One region of the Micromonospora sp. MGP-C2 genome, then DNA from elsewhere that is predicted to be linked to it. Evidence: riboswitches for the same ligand, from Rfam matches in the RefSeq annotation. Region 1 holds a riboswitch; the other holds the start of a gene.
The links. Region 1 has a riboswitch for cobalamin ahead of AC3CF1_RS00615 (ribonucleoside-diphosphate reductase subunit alpha). Riboswitches for the same ligand answer to the same signal wherever they lie in the genome.

Region 2: another riboswitch for cobalamin. It lies ahead of AC3CF1_RS21205 (ABC transporter substrate-binding protein); the one in region 1 lies ahead of AC3CF1_RS00615 (ribonucleoside-diphosphate reductase subunit alpha).

What each region holds. Positions count from the first base shown of each region.
Region 1 covers NZ_JBYMEN010000002.1:252,402-258,011, forward strand. The annotation lists gene AC3CF1_RS00610 (enolase C-terminal domain-like protein) at 1-528, opposite strand, end outside; cobalamin riboswitch at 899-1,115, shown strand; gene AC3CF1_RS00615 (ribonucleoside-diphosphate reductase subunit alpha) at 1,308-3,635, shown strand; gene AC3CF1_RS00620 (ribonucleotide-diphosphate reductase subunit beta) at 3,692-4,687, shown strand; gene AC3CF1_RS00625 (MerR family transcriptional regulator) at 4,684-5,595, opposite strand.
Region 2 covers NZ_JBYMEN010000002.1:4,615,071-4,620,680, forward strand. The annotation lists gene AC3CF1_RS21200 (M14 family metallopeptidase) at 1-1,446, shown strand, start outside; cobalamin riboswitch at 1,603-1,725, shown strand; gene AC3CF1_RS21205 (ABC transporter substrate-binding protein) at 1,810-2,739, shown strand; gene AC3CF1_RS21210 (FecCD family ABC transporter permease) at 2,858-3,919, shown strand; gene AC3CF1_RS21215 (ABC transporter ATP-binding protein) at 4,009-4,845, shown strand; gene AC3CF1_RS21220 (VOC family protein) at 4,795-5,559, opposite strand.

The DNA of each region.
Region 1 (5,610 bases):
GGTGCTCTCCTTGGCCCGCAGGATGGCCAGTGCCTCGTCCCGGGTCAGCGCGTCGGACAGGTAGCGCAGGTCCGCGATGGCGACGAGTTGCTCGGGGGACATGTCGACGAGCAGTCGCCACAGCGGCTTTCCGGCGAGCCGGGCGACCAGGTCCCATGAGGCGTTCAACACGGCGGCGAGGGACAGGTGGACGACGCCCTTCTCCGGCCCGAGCCACCGCAGTTGGCTGTCGGAGGTGAGGAGTCGGTAGACCGCGCCCATGTCCGCGGCCATCGTCGCCACGTCCAGGCCGACCAGAAGCTGCGCCTGGTGCACCGCGGCCGCGGCGACGATGTCGTTGCCTCGACCGATGGTGAAGGTCAGCCCGTGACCCGCGAGCGGCACGCCCACGCTGTCGACACCGTCGGTGTGCAGGATGACGTACGCCGCCGAGTAGTCGCCGTCCTTGTTCATGGCGTCGGACCCGTCGGCGGTCAGTGAGGTGGGAAAACGGACGTCCTCGACGGTGACGGCGGTGATCTGCGGCATGCGCTCCTCGCCCGGCTAGGCAAAAGATCGGATGATCACCCGGAGTATACGGAGGGCGGTTCTGGCGCGTCAACGACCTTGATCCACCCTGAAGGACGGACATCCACCGTCCCGGGGCCGTCGAACCTGGTCAATGTCCGAACCCGATCCACTGTGCCCATTGGCGCGATACATCAAATCTTTGCCGGTGTCGGCGGCCCGTGGGTCGTGTCGTGCCGTCAGTCGCACCGCCTGCGGCTGCTGCTGCCGTCGACGTGCCTCGCCGGCCGGGACGAACCCGCCCCGGTGCGGCTGGTGATCACCGTCACCGGCCCGGCCGCGACACGCCGGGACCGACATGTGGGGTGTGACAACGCCTGCATCCCTATATATGGTGTCGAGCGCAGCTGGTTCGACCGCTCATCCGGCGCGGTCGAGGCAAGAGGGAACCCGGTGGAAATCCGGGACTGTCCCGCAGCGGTGAGTGGGAACGACCGCCGTCATCAGCACTGGGCCACCAAGTGGCCTGGGAAGCGACGGCCAGTAGGAGACCGGCCAGCCCGGTTGTGCCCACGAGTCCGAAGACCTGCCAGCGCGCCGCGTACCCGCACCCGGGTGGGCGGCGGTCCGAGGCCGCGTGGGACGGCTGACGCCACCTGACCCACGCCGTGCCGGCGTGGCGTCCGTCGGTGTCTGTCTCCTCGCGTCCGGGCCACCAGGTCTCGAACTCCGAGGAGCGAGTGGTGACAGTCACCGAGGTAGTCCCCGTCAGCGGCGACGCGACAGTGCGGCGGACGCCGATGCAGGTCCGCAAGCGCAGCGGCGCCACCGAACCCGTGGACGTGAACAAGATCGTCCGGGCGGTCGAGCGGTGGGCCGACGACCTGACCGACGTCGACCCGATGCGCGTCGCCACCCGCACCATCAGCGGCCTGTACGACGGCGCGACGACGGCCGAGCTGGACCGGCTGTCCATCCAGACCGCAGCCGAGATGATCGGCGAGGAGCCGCAGTATTCGCGCCTCGCCGCCCGGCTGCTGGCCGGTTACGTCGACAAGGAGGTGCGTCGGCAGGACATCACCTCGTTCAGCGCGGCGATCCGGGTCGGCCACGCCGAGGGCCTGATCGGAGACGACACCGCCGCGTTCGTCGCCGCACACGCCACGATGCTCGACGCCACCGTCGATCCGGACGGTGACCGGCGATTCGAGTACTTCGGCCTGCGTACGGTGGCCGACCGGTACCTGCTGCGCCACCCCACCAGCAGGCTGGTGCTGGAGACCCCGCAGTACTGGCTGCTGCGGGTGGCCTGTGGTCTGTCCACCACGCCCGACGAGGCGACCGGTTTCTACCGGCTGATGTCCAGCCTGGCCTACCTGCCCAGCTCGCCGACGCTGTTCAACTCCGGCACCCGGCACACCCAGATGTCCTCCTGCTATCTGGTCGACTCCCCGCTCGACGAGTTGGACTCGATCTACCAGCGGTACGCCCAGGTCGCCAACCTGTCCAAGTTCGCCGGGGGCATCGGCATCGCGTACTCCCGGGTCCGGTCCCGGGGCGCGCTGATCCGCGGCACCAACGGGCAGTCCAACGGGATCGTGCCGTGGCTGCGCACGTTGGACGCGAGCGTCGCCGCGGTCAACCAGGGTGGCCGGCGCAAGGGCGCGGCCTGCGTGTACCTGGAGCCGTGGCACCCGGACATCGAGGAGTTCCTGCAACTGCGCGACAACACCGGTGAGGACGCCCGACGCACCCACAACCTGAACCTCGCCAACTGGGTCCCCGACGAGTTCATGCGCCGGGTCGAGGCCGACGAGATGTGGTCGCTGTTCGACCCGCACGAGGTGCCCGAGCTGCCCGACCTGTGGGGTGAGCGGTTCGACGCCGCGTACCGCGAGGCCGAGGCGCAGGGCCGCTACGTGCGGCAGGTCCCGGCGCGGGAGCTGTACGGGAAGATGATGCGGACCCTGGCCCAGACCGGCAACGGGTGGATGACCTTCAAGGACGCCGCCAACCGGTTGTGCAACCAGACCGCCGAGCCGGGCAACGTGGTGCACCTGTCCAACCTCTGCACCGAGATCGTCGAGGTGTCCAGCGACGCCGAGACGGCCGTGTGCAACCTCGGTTCGGTGAACCTCGCCGCCCACCTCACCGACGGTGGCATCGACTGGGAGCGACTGCGTGCCACGGTCCGTACCGCTGTGACGTTCCTGGACCGGGTCATCGACATCAACTACTACCCGACCTCGCAGGCGGCGGCGAGCAACCCCCGCTGGCGGCCGGTCGGGCTCGGGCTGATGGGCCTTCAGGACGTGTTCTTCGCGCTGCGGCTTCCGTTCGACTCGTCGGCCGCGCGGGAGCTGTCCACCAGGATCAGCGAGGAGCTGTACCTGACCGCGCTGGAGACCTCGGCCGACCTGGCGCGTCGCTTCGGCGCGCATCCGACCTTCGCGCAGACCCGGGCCGCGCGGGGTCAGTTGCAGCCCGACCTGTGGGGCGTCGAGGGCACCCAGACCGCGCGCTGGGACGCGCTGCGCGAGCGGGTCGAGGCGTACGGGCTGCGCAACTCACTGCTGGTGGCGGTCGCCCCGACCGCGACCATCGCCTCGATCGCCGGGTGCTACGAGTGCATCGAGCCGCAGGTGTCGAACCTGTTCAAGCGCGAGACCCTGTCGGGGGAGTTCCTGCAGGTCAACACCGCTCTGGTACGCGAGCTGAAGGCCCGCGGTCTGTGGACCGAGCGGATCCGGTCGGCGATCAAGCGGGCGGAGGGGTCGGTGCAGGACATCGCCGAGCTGCCGGCCGGCGTACGGGAGTTGTTCCGCACCGCGTGGGAGCTGCCGCAGCGCGCTTTGATCGACCTGGCCGCGGCCCGTGCCCCGTTCATCGACCAGTCCCAGTCGCTGAACCTGTTCCTGGCCGCACCGACCATCGGCAAGCTGTCCTCGATGTACCTGTACGCCTGGAAGGCCGGGCTGAAGACCACCTACTACCTGCGCTCCCGCCCCGCCACGCGGATCCAGCAGGCCACTGTCAGCGCTGTCGCGCCCGTCGCGCCCGTCTCCGTCGACGCGGAGGCGCTGGCCTGCTCGCTGGAGAACCCCGAGTCGTGCGAGGCCTGCCAGTGACCGCCGCCGACACCACCGCCGCCGACACCCGCACCACCGACACGAGGACCACGCACATGCTGCTCGACCCCGGGATGGACCTCACCCTCCGCCCGATGCGCTACCCGCACTTCTTCGACCGGTTCCGCGACGCCATCCGCAACACCTGGACCGTCGAGGAGGTCGACCTGCACGCCGACCTCGCCGACCTGGACAAGCTGTCGTCGGCCGAGCGGCACCTGGTCAGCCGCCTCGTGGCGTTCTTCGCCACCGGCGACACGATCGTCGCGAACAACCTGGTGCTCAACCTGTACCAGCACGTCAACAGCCCCGAGGGCCGCCTCTACCTGTCCCGGCAGCTGTTCGAGGAGGCCGTGCACGTCCAGTTCTACCTCAACCTGCTCGACACGTACGTGCCCGACGAGACCGAGCGCTTCGGGGCCTTCGCCGCCATCGAGAACATCCCCTCGATCCGTCGCAAGGCCGAGTTCTGCTTCCGCTGGATCAACTCGCTCAACGACCTGCGGGAGCTGCGGTCCCGGGAGGACCGGCGGACGTTCCTGCTCAACCTGATCTGCTTCGCCGCCTGCATCGAGGGGCTGTTCTTCTACGGCGCCTTCGCGTACGTCTACTTCCTGCGCTCCCGTGGCCTGCTGCACGGCCTGGCCTCCGGCACCAACTGGGTGTTCCGGGACGAGTCGATGCACATGGCGTTCGCGTTCGACGTGGTCGACACCGTCCGCGCCGAGGAGCCGGACCTGTTCGACGACGACCTCGCCGACCAGGTTCGGCGGATGCTCACCGAGGCCGTCGAGTGCGAGGTGCAGTTCGCCGAGGACCTGTTGGGCCACGGTGTGCCCGGTCTGACGCTGACCGACATGCGGGAGTATCTCCAGCACGTCGCCGACCGTCGCCTCGCCCAGCTCGGCATCGCCCCGCACTACGGGTCGACCAACCCGTTCGCCTTCATGGAGTTGCAGGACGTGCAGGAGCTGTCCAACTTCTTCGAGCGGCGCGTCTCGGCGTACCAGGTCGGGGTGAGCGGCACCGTCGCCTTCGACGACGACTTCTAGACGACCGATCCGGGGGCCTGGCGTCGCTTGGTGAGCCACCGCATCACGTGCAGGGGGTGCGACGCCGGGTCCGGAATCGGGTGGAAGACCTGTTCGACAACGCCGTCGGCGATGATCAGCGTCAACCGCTCGTAGAGCGTCATGTCACCGGCGGTGCGGGTCGGCAGACGCAGCGCGTCGGCGAGCGTCAGCCTCGGGTCGGGGATCAGCGGGTAGGGCAACCGCAGCCGGTGCGCGAGTTCCCGCTGGTATCCGGTCGACTGCGCGGACAGGCCGTACACCCGGGCGGCGCCGGCCGCGCGCAGTTCCGCGTGGTGGTCGCGGAACCAGGCGGCCTGCTCGGTGCTGCCCCGGGCGCCATGGACCTCCAGCAGCCCGTTGGGCAGGTCGACGCCCGGCCGTCCGGTCAGTGGGTACACGAAGATGACGGTGCGTCCGTCGCCGAGCGCACCGAGATCGACCGGGCGGCCGTCGGTGCCGTAGAAGGACAGGGGTGGCAGGCGGGTGCCGACCAGCGCGGTGGGGTCGGTGCCGACCGCCGCGCTGCCGGGCACGACCTGGGTCGCGGCCGCGTCGAGGCGGGCGTCCAGCGCGTCCCGCTGGGCGGTCAGTTTGCCGATCCGTTCCTGCAGGCCGGTGATGGTGCTGCGGTACGTGGCCACCGCCGCCGCGCACACGTCGGCGTCGTCGGCGCCACCGGCGATCGACTCGACGAACGGGCGGGTCTCCTCGACGGTGAGGCCGAGCGCCATCAACTCGCGGATCTGTGCCACCAGCCGCACCGCGATCGCGTCGTACTCCCGGTAGCCGTTGCCCAACCTCCGGGGCACGACCAGCCCGGCCGACTCGTAGTACCGCAAGGCCCGGACCGTCGTCCCGGTCCGTCGCGCCAGCTCACCCACCCGCATCCCGCGACCCTAAAC
Region 2 (5,610 bases), 4.4 Mb from region 1:
CGCAAGATCAGCATCGGTTCGTCGTACGAGGGCCGCGACCTGATGGCGGTGAAGATCTCCGACAACGTCGGCACCGACGAGAACGAACCCGAGATCCTGTTCAACTCCCAACAGCACGCCCGTGAGCACCTGACCGTCGAGATGGCGATCTACCTGCTCAACCTCTTCACCGACAGCTACGGCTCCGACTCCCGGATCACCAACATCGTCAACGGCCGGGAGATCTGGATCGTGCCGACGGTCAACCCGGACGGCAGCGAGTACGACATCGCCACCGGGTCGTACCGGTCCTGGCGCAAGAACCGGCAGCCCAACAGTGGTTCGTCCAACGTCGGCACCGACCTGAACCGCAACTGGTCCTACAACTGGGGTTGCTGCGGCGGCTCGTCCGGCACCACCTCCTCGGAGACCTACCGGGGGCCGTCGGCGTTCTCCGCACCCGAGACGCAGGCGCTGCGCAACTTCGTCAACGGTCGGGTGGTCGGTGGCGTGCAGCAGATCAAGGCCAACATCGACTTCCACACGTACTCGCAGCTGGTGCTCTGGCCCTACGGCTACACGACGGCGAACACCGCGACGGGCATGAACGCGGACCAGTACAACACCTTCGCCACCATCGGCCAGCAGATGGCGGCCACCAACAACTACACCCCGGAACAGTCCAGCGACCTCTACATCACCGACGGGGACAGCCTCGACTGGATGTGGGCCACCCACAACATCTGGGCGTACACCTTCGAGATGTACCCGGGCTCCTCCGGCGGCGGCGGCTTCTACCCGCCCGACGAGGTCATCGGAGCGCAGACCTCGCGCAACCGGGAGGCGGTGCTGCTGCTCAGCGAGTACGCCGACTGCCCGTACCGGGCCATCGGCAAGCAGGCGCAGTACTGCGGCAGCGGCGGTGGCGGCACCACGGTCTGGTCGGACACGTTCGAAACGGCCACCGGCTGGACCATCAACCCGTCCGGCACCGACACCGCCACCCTCGGCGCGTTCGAGCGGGGCGCCGCCCAGGCGACCACGTCCTCCGGTGCCAAGCAGCTCACCCCGTACGCCGGATCCAACGACCTGGTCACCGGCCGGCTCGCCGGATCGGCGGCCGGTGACTACGACGTCGACGGCGGCGTGACCAGTGCCAGGTCCCCGGCGGTGACCCTGCCGTCGTCCGGCACGCTGAATCTCTCGCTGGCCTGGTATCTGGCGCACGGCTCGAACGCCTCGTCGGCGGACTACCTGCGGGTGAGCGTGGTGCACAACGGCGGCACCACCGCGCTGCTCACCCAGGCCGGCGCGGCGACCAACCGCAACGGGAGCTGGGCTGTGGCCAACCTCAACCTCACCCCGTACGCCGGGCAGTCGGTCCGCATCCTCGTTGAGGCGGCGGACGCCTCCGGCGCCAGCCTGGTAGAGGCGGCTGTGGACAACGTCACCATCACGTCCTCCTGATCGGGTGGGGCCCCGCTCCGCCCCGCGGGGCCCCACCACCCGTCTCCGAACACCACCAACTCGGACATACGCCCTCCGACGGTCACCGTGTGACGGTTCCGGGGGATCGACTCGCGGCGATCGGCGCGTGATCGATCCGGCACGTCCCGGCGGTGCGCTACCGTCTTACCGACCAGTCCGCAGCGAAGCCGGTGCGAAACCCGGCGCTGTCCCGCAACTGTGATGCCCCACCCGACGGTGGGGACGAGCCAGGTCGCCTGCGGATCGGTCGCGAAACGCGCTCTCGAGGAAGGGCGCCTCGTGGGCGGGCGTACGAAAGTCCTGTCGGCGAAGCACCACACTCCTCGACCGACAGGAGGCCCCATGTTCAGACGTACCCCTCGGCTCTTCGCCGCGACCCTCGCGGTCGCCGCGCTGGCCCTCGGCGCCTGCGCCGAGAAGGCCGACGACAAGCCGACCACCGGCACTGCGGCCGCCGCGTACCCGGTCACGGTCGGCGCGCTCACCCTCGACAAGCGCCCCGAGAAGATCGTCGCGCTGTCGCCGACCGCCACCGAGATGCTCTTCGCGATCGGTGCCGGCCCGCAGGTGACCGCCGTCGACGACCAGTCCAACTATCCGGCCGACGTGCCCAAGAGCGACATCTCCGCCTTCCAGCCGAACGCCGAGGCGATCGCCGGTAAGAACCCCGACCTGGTGGTGCTCTCCGACGACCGCAACAAGATCGTCGAGCAGCTCGGCAAGCTGAAGATCCCGGTGTACCAGACCCCGGCGGCCACCACCCTCGACGACACGTACCGGCAGATCACCGAGCTGGGCACGCTGACCGGGCACGCCGACCAGGCCACCGACGTCGCCAGCCGGATGAGGGACGACATCGCCAAGCTGGTCAAGGACGTGCCGCAGCGCGCAGAGAAGCTCACCTACTACCACGAGCTGGGCCCCGAGCTGTACAGCGCGACCAGCAAGACCTTCATCGGCACGCTCTACAGCCAGATCGGTCTGACCAACATCGCCGACCCCGCCGACGCGGACGGCAAGAGCGCCGGCTACCCGCAGCTGTCCCAGGAGTTCATCGTCAAGGCCAACCCGGACTTCGTCTTCCTGGCCGACTCCAAGTGCTGCCAGCAGAACGCCGACTCGGTCAAGGCGCGCAGCGGCTGGTCCGGGCTCACCGCGGTGAAGAACAACCAGGTGATCGCACTGGACGACGACGTCGCCTCCCGCTGGGGGCCGCGGGTCGTGGACCTGCTCCGGGTCATCATCGACGCGGTCGCCAAGGTGCCCGCGTGACCGTCGTCCGTCGGTGACCACAACTCCGCCTCCGTCCCGGCGGGCCGGGCTGCGATTCGGCAGCCGGCCCGCCGGGTCGGCGTCCGGGCCGTCGTCGTCCGCGCCCTCCGCCGCCCGGCTGCCGTCAAGGGCCCGGCCCGCCGGGCTGCGCAAGCGGTGGCTGGTCGCCGGGGTGTTCGCGGTGCTCGTCGCGCTCGTCGCCGGGGTGTCGCTCGGCCCGGTCAGCCTGCCCGCGGGCAGCGTCGCGGCCGAGCTGCTCAACCTGATCCCGGGGGTGCACCTCGACAGCGGTCTCTCCGAGCGGGAGATCGCGATCGTCACCGAGCTGCGGTTGCCCCGGGTGGTGCTGGGCCTGCTGGTCGGCGGGTTGCTCGCCCTCGCCGGCGGCTGCTACCAGGGCGTGTTCCGCAACCCCCTCGCCGACCCGTACCTCCTGGGCGTGGCCGCTGGCGCCGGCCTCGCGGTCACCGCGGCGATCGCCCTCGGCGGCGCCGGCCGGCAGGGCGCGATCTCCGGGCTGCCGATGACCATCCCGTTGGCAGCCTTCGCCGGGTCACTGCTCGCCGTCACGATGACCTACGTGCTCGGCGCGGCCGGCGGGCGCGGCGGTTCACCGGCGATGCTGATCCTGGCCGGAGTGGCGGTCTCCGCGTTCCTCTCCGCCGGGCAGACGTACCTGCTGCAGCGCCACTCCGACAGCATCCAACCGGTCTACTCCTGGCTGCTCGGCCGGCTGGCCACCGCGGGCTGGCACGACGTGCTGCTGGTGCTGCCGTACGCCGCTCTGACCACTGTGGTGGTGCTGCTGCACCGCCGCGAGCTGGACGTCCTCGCGGTCGGTGACGACGAGGCGAGGAGTCTGGGCCTGCACCCGCAGCGCACCCGCTACCTGTTGATCGCCGCAGCCTCCCTGGGCACGGCTGCGGCGGTCTCGGCGACCGGCCTGATCGGCTTCGTCGGCATCATCGTGCCGCACACCGTCCGGCTGCTCGCCGGGTCGAGCTACCGGGCGATCCTGCCGCTGTCGCTGCTGTTCGGCGGTGCGTTCCTGGCACTGACCGACGTGGTGGCCCGCACCGTCGCCGCTCCGTCCGAGGTGCCGATCGGAGTGGTGACCGCTCTGCTGGGTGGCCCGTTCTTCGTGATCGTGCTGCGGACAGCCCGACGGGTGCTCACGTGAGCCGCGAACCCACCGCCGGCCCGCCCGGCGGTCGCCCGCCTGGCGGTCTTCCGTCCGGCGGTCTTCCGTCCGGGGGTGGCGACGACGGTGTGCCGGCCGTCGAGGTGCGTGGGCTGCACGTCGACCTCGGCGGGACACCGATCCTGACCGGCGTCGACCTCACCGTCGCCGTCGGCGAGTGGGTCACGGTGATCGGCCCGAACGGCGCCGGCAAGTCCACCCTGTTGCGCGCCGTCGGCGGCCTGCTGCCCGCGCCGGGGGCGATCACCCTGTTCGGTACGGCGAGCACCGCGCTGCGCCGCCGGGACCGCGCCCGGGTGGTGGCCACCGTGGCACAGTCGCCGGTGGTGCCGCCCGGCATGTCGGTGCTGGACTACGTGCTGCTCGGCCGCACCCCGTACATCCCCACGCTGGGCCGGGAGTCGACCGCCGACCTCGACGCCGTGCACGAGGTGCTCGGCCGGTTGGACCTCACCGGCTTCCACCGCCGTGAGCTGGCCACCCTCTCCGGAGGCGAACGGCAGCGGGTGTTCCTCGCCCGGGCGCTCGCCCAGGGCGCGACGCTGCTGCTGCTCGACGAGCCGACCAGCGCACTCGACATCGGGCACCAGCAGGAGGTGCTGGAACTGGTCGACCAGTTGCGCCGCGAACACGGCCTGACCGTCCTCGCCACGATGCACGACCTCTCCCTGGCCGGCGAGTACGCCGACCGGATGGTGATGCTCGCCAGCGGTCAGGTGGTGGCCGCCGGAACCCCGTCCGAGGTGCTGACCGAGCACCTGCTGGCGACCCACTACCGGGCCAGCGTCCGGGTCGTCCCCGGCACCCACGGCCCACTGGTGGTCCCGGTCCGCCCCCGCGCCAGATCGTCCGGGTCAGGGGCCGAGGTCGATGACGGAGAAGAGGGCGCCCTGGGGGTCGCGTAGGGCTGCGAACCGGCCCGCCGGGATGTCCCGGGGCGGCACCAGGATCGTTCCGCCCAACTCGGCGGCGCGGGCCGCAGCGGCGTCCGCGTCGGTCACCGCGAAGTACACCGTCCAGTACGCGGGCAGGTCGGCCGGGAAGTCGTCGGCCAGCGGCGGCATCATCCCGGCGACGATCTGCGTCCCGAGCCGCCAGCCGGTGTACGTCATGGGGCCCACCGCCTGGTCGTCCGGCTGCCAGCCGAACACCAGCTCGTAGAAGACCTTCGCGCCCTCGGGGTCGGGGGTGACCAGTTCGTTCCAGCTCATCGCGCCCGGCACGTTGAACACTTCGGCCCCGGCCATGGCCAAGGGCTGCCAGACGCTGAACGTGGCGCCGGCCGGGTCGGCGAAGACCGCCATCCAGCCCCGGTCGAAGACCTCGAACGGCGGCACGACGACCTGCCCGCCGGCCCGCTCGACCCGGCCGGCGACCAGTTCCGCGTCGTCGGTGGCCAGGTACGTCGACCAGATCGGCACCTGGTCCGGGATCGCCGGTGGCCCGGCCCCGGCCACCGGCCTGCCGTCGAGCAGGAAGACCGTGTAGCCGCCCGCCTCGGGCTCCGGTGTCACCCGGCCGGTCCAGCCGAACAGCTCCGGGTAGAAGCGTCGCGCCTCGGTCAGGTCCGGGGTGGCCAGGTCGGCCCAGCAGGGCGTACCCGGCGGGACGGTGCTCACGTCAAGACCCCTCTCGGCCCGGGCGGTCACGGCGACCCCCTGCCGGAATCC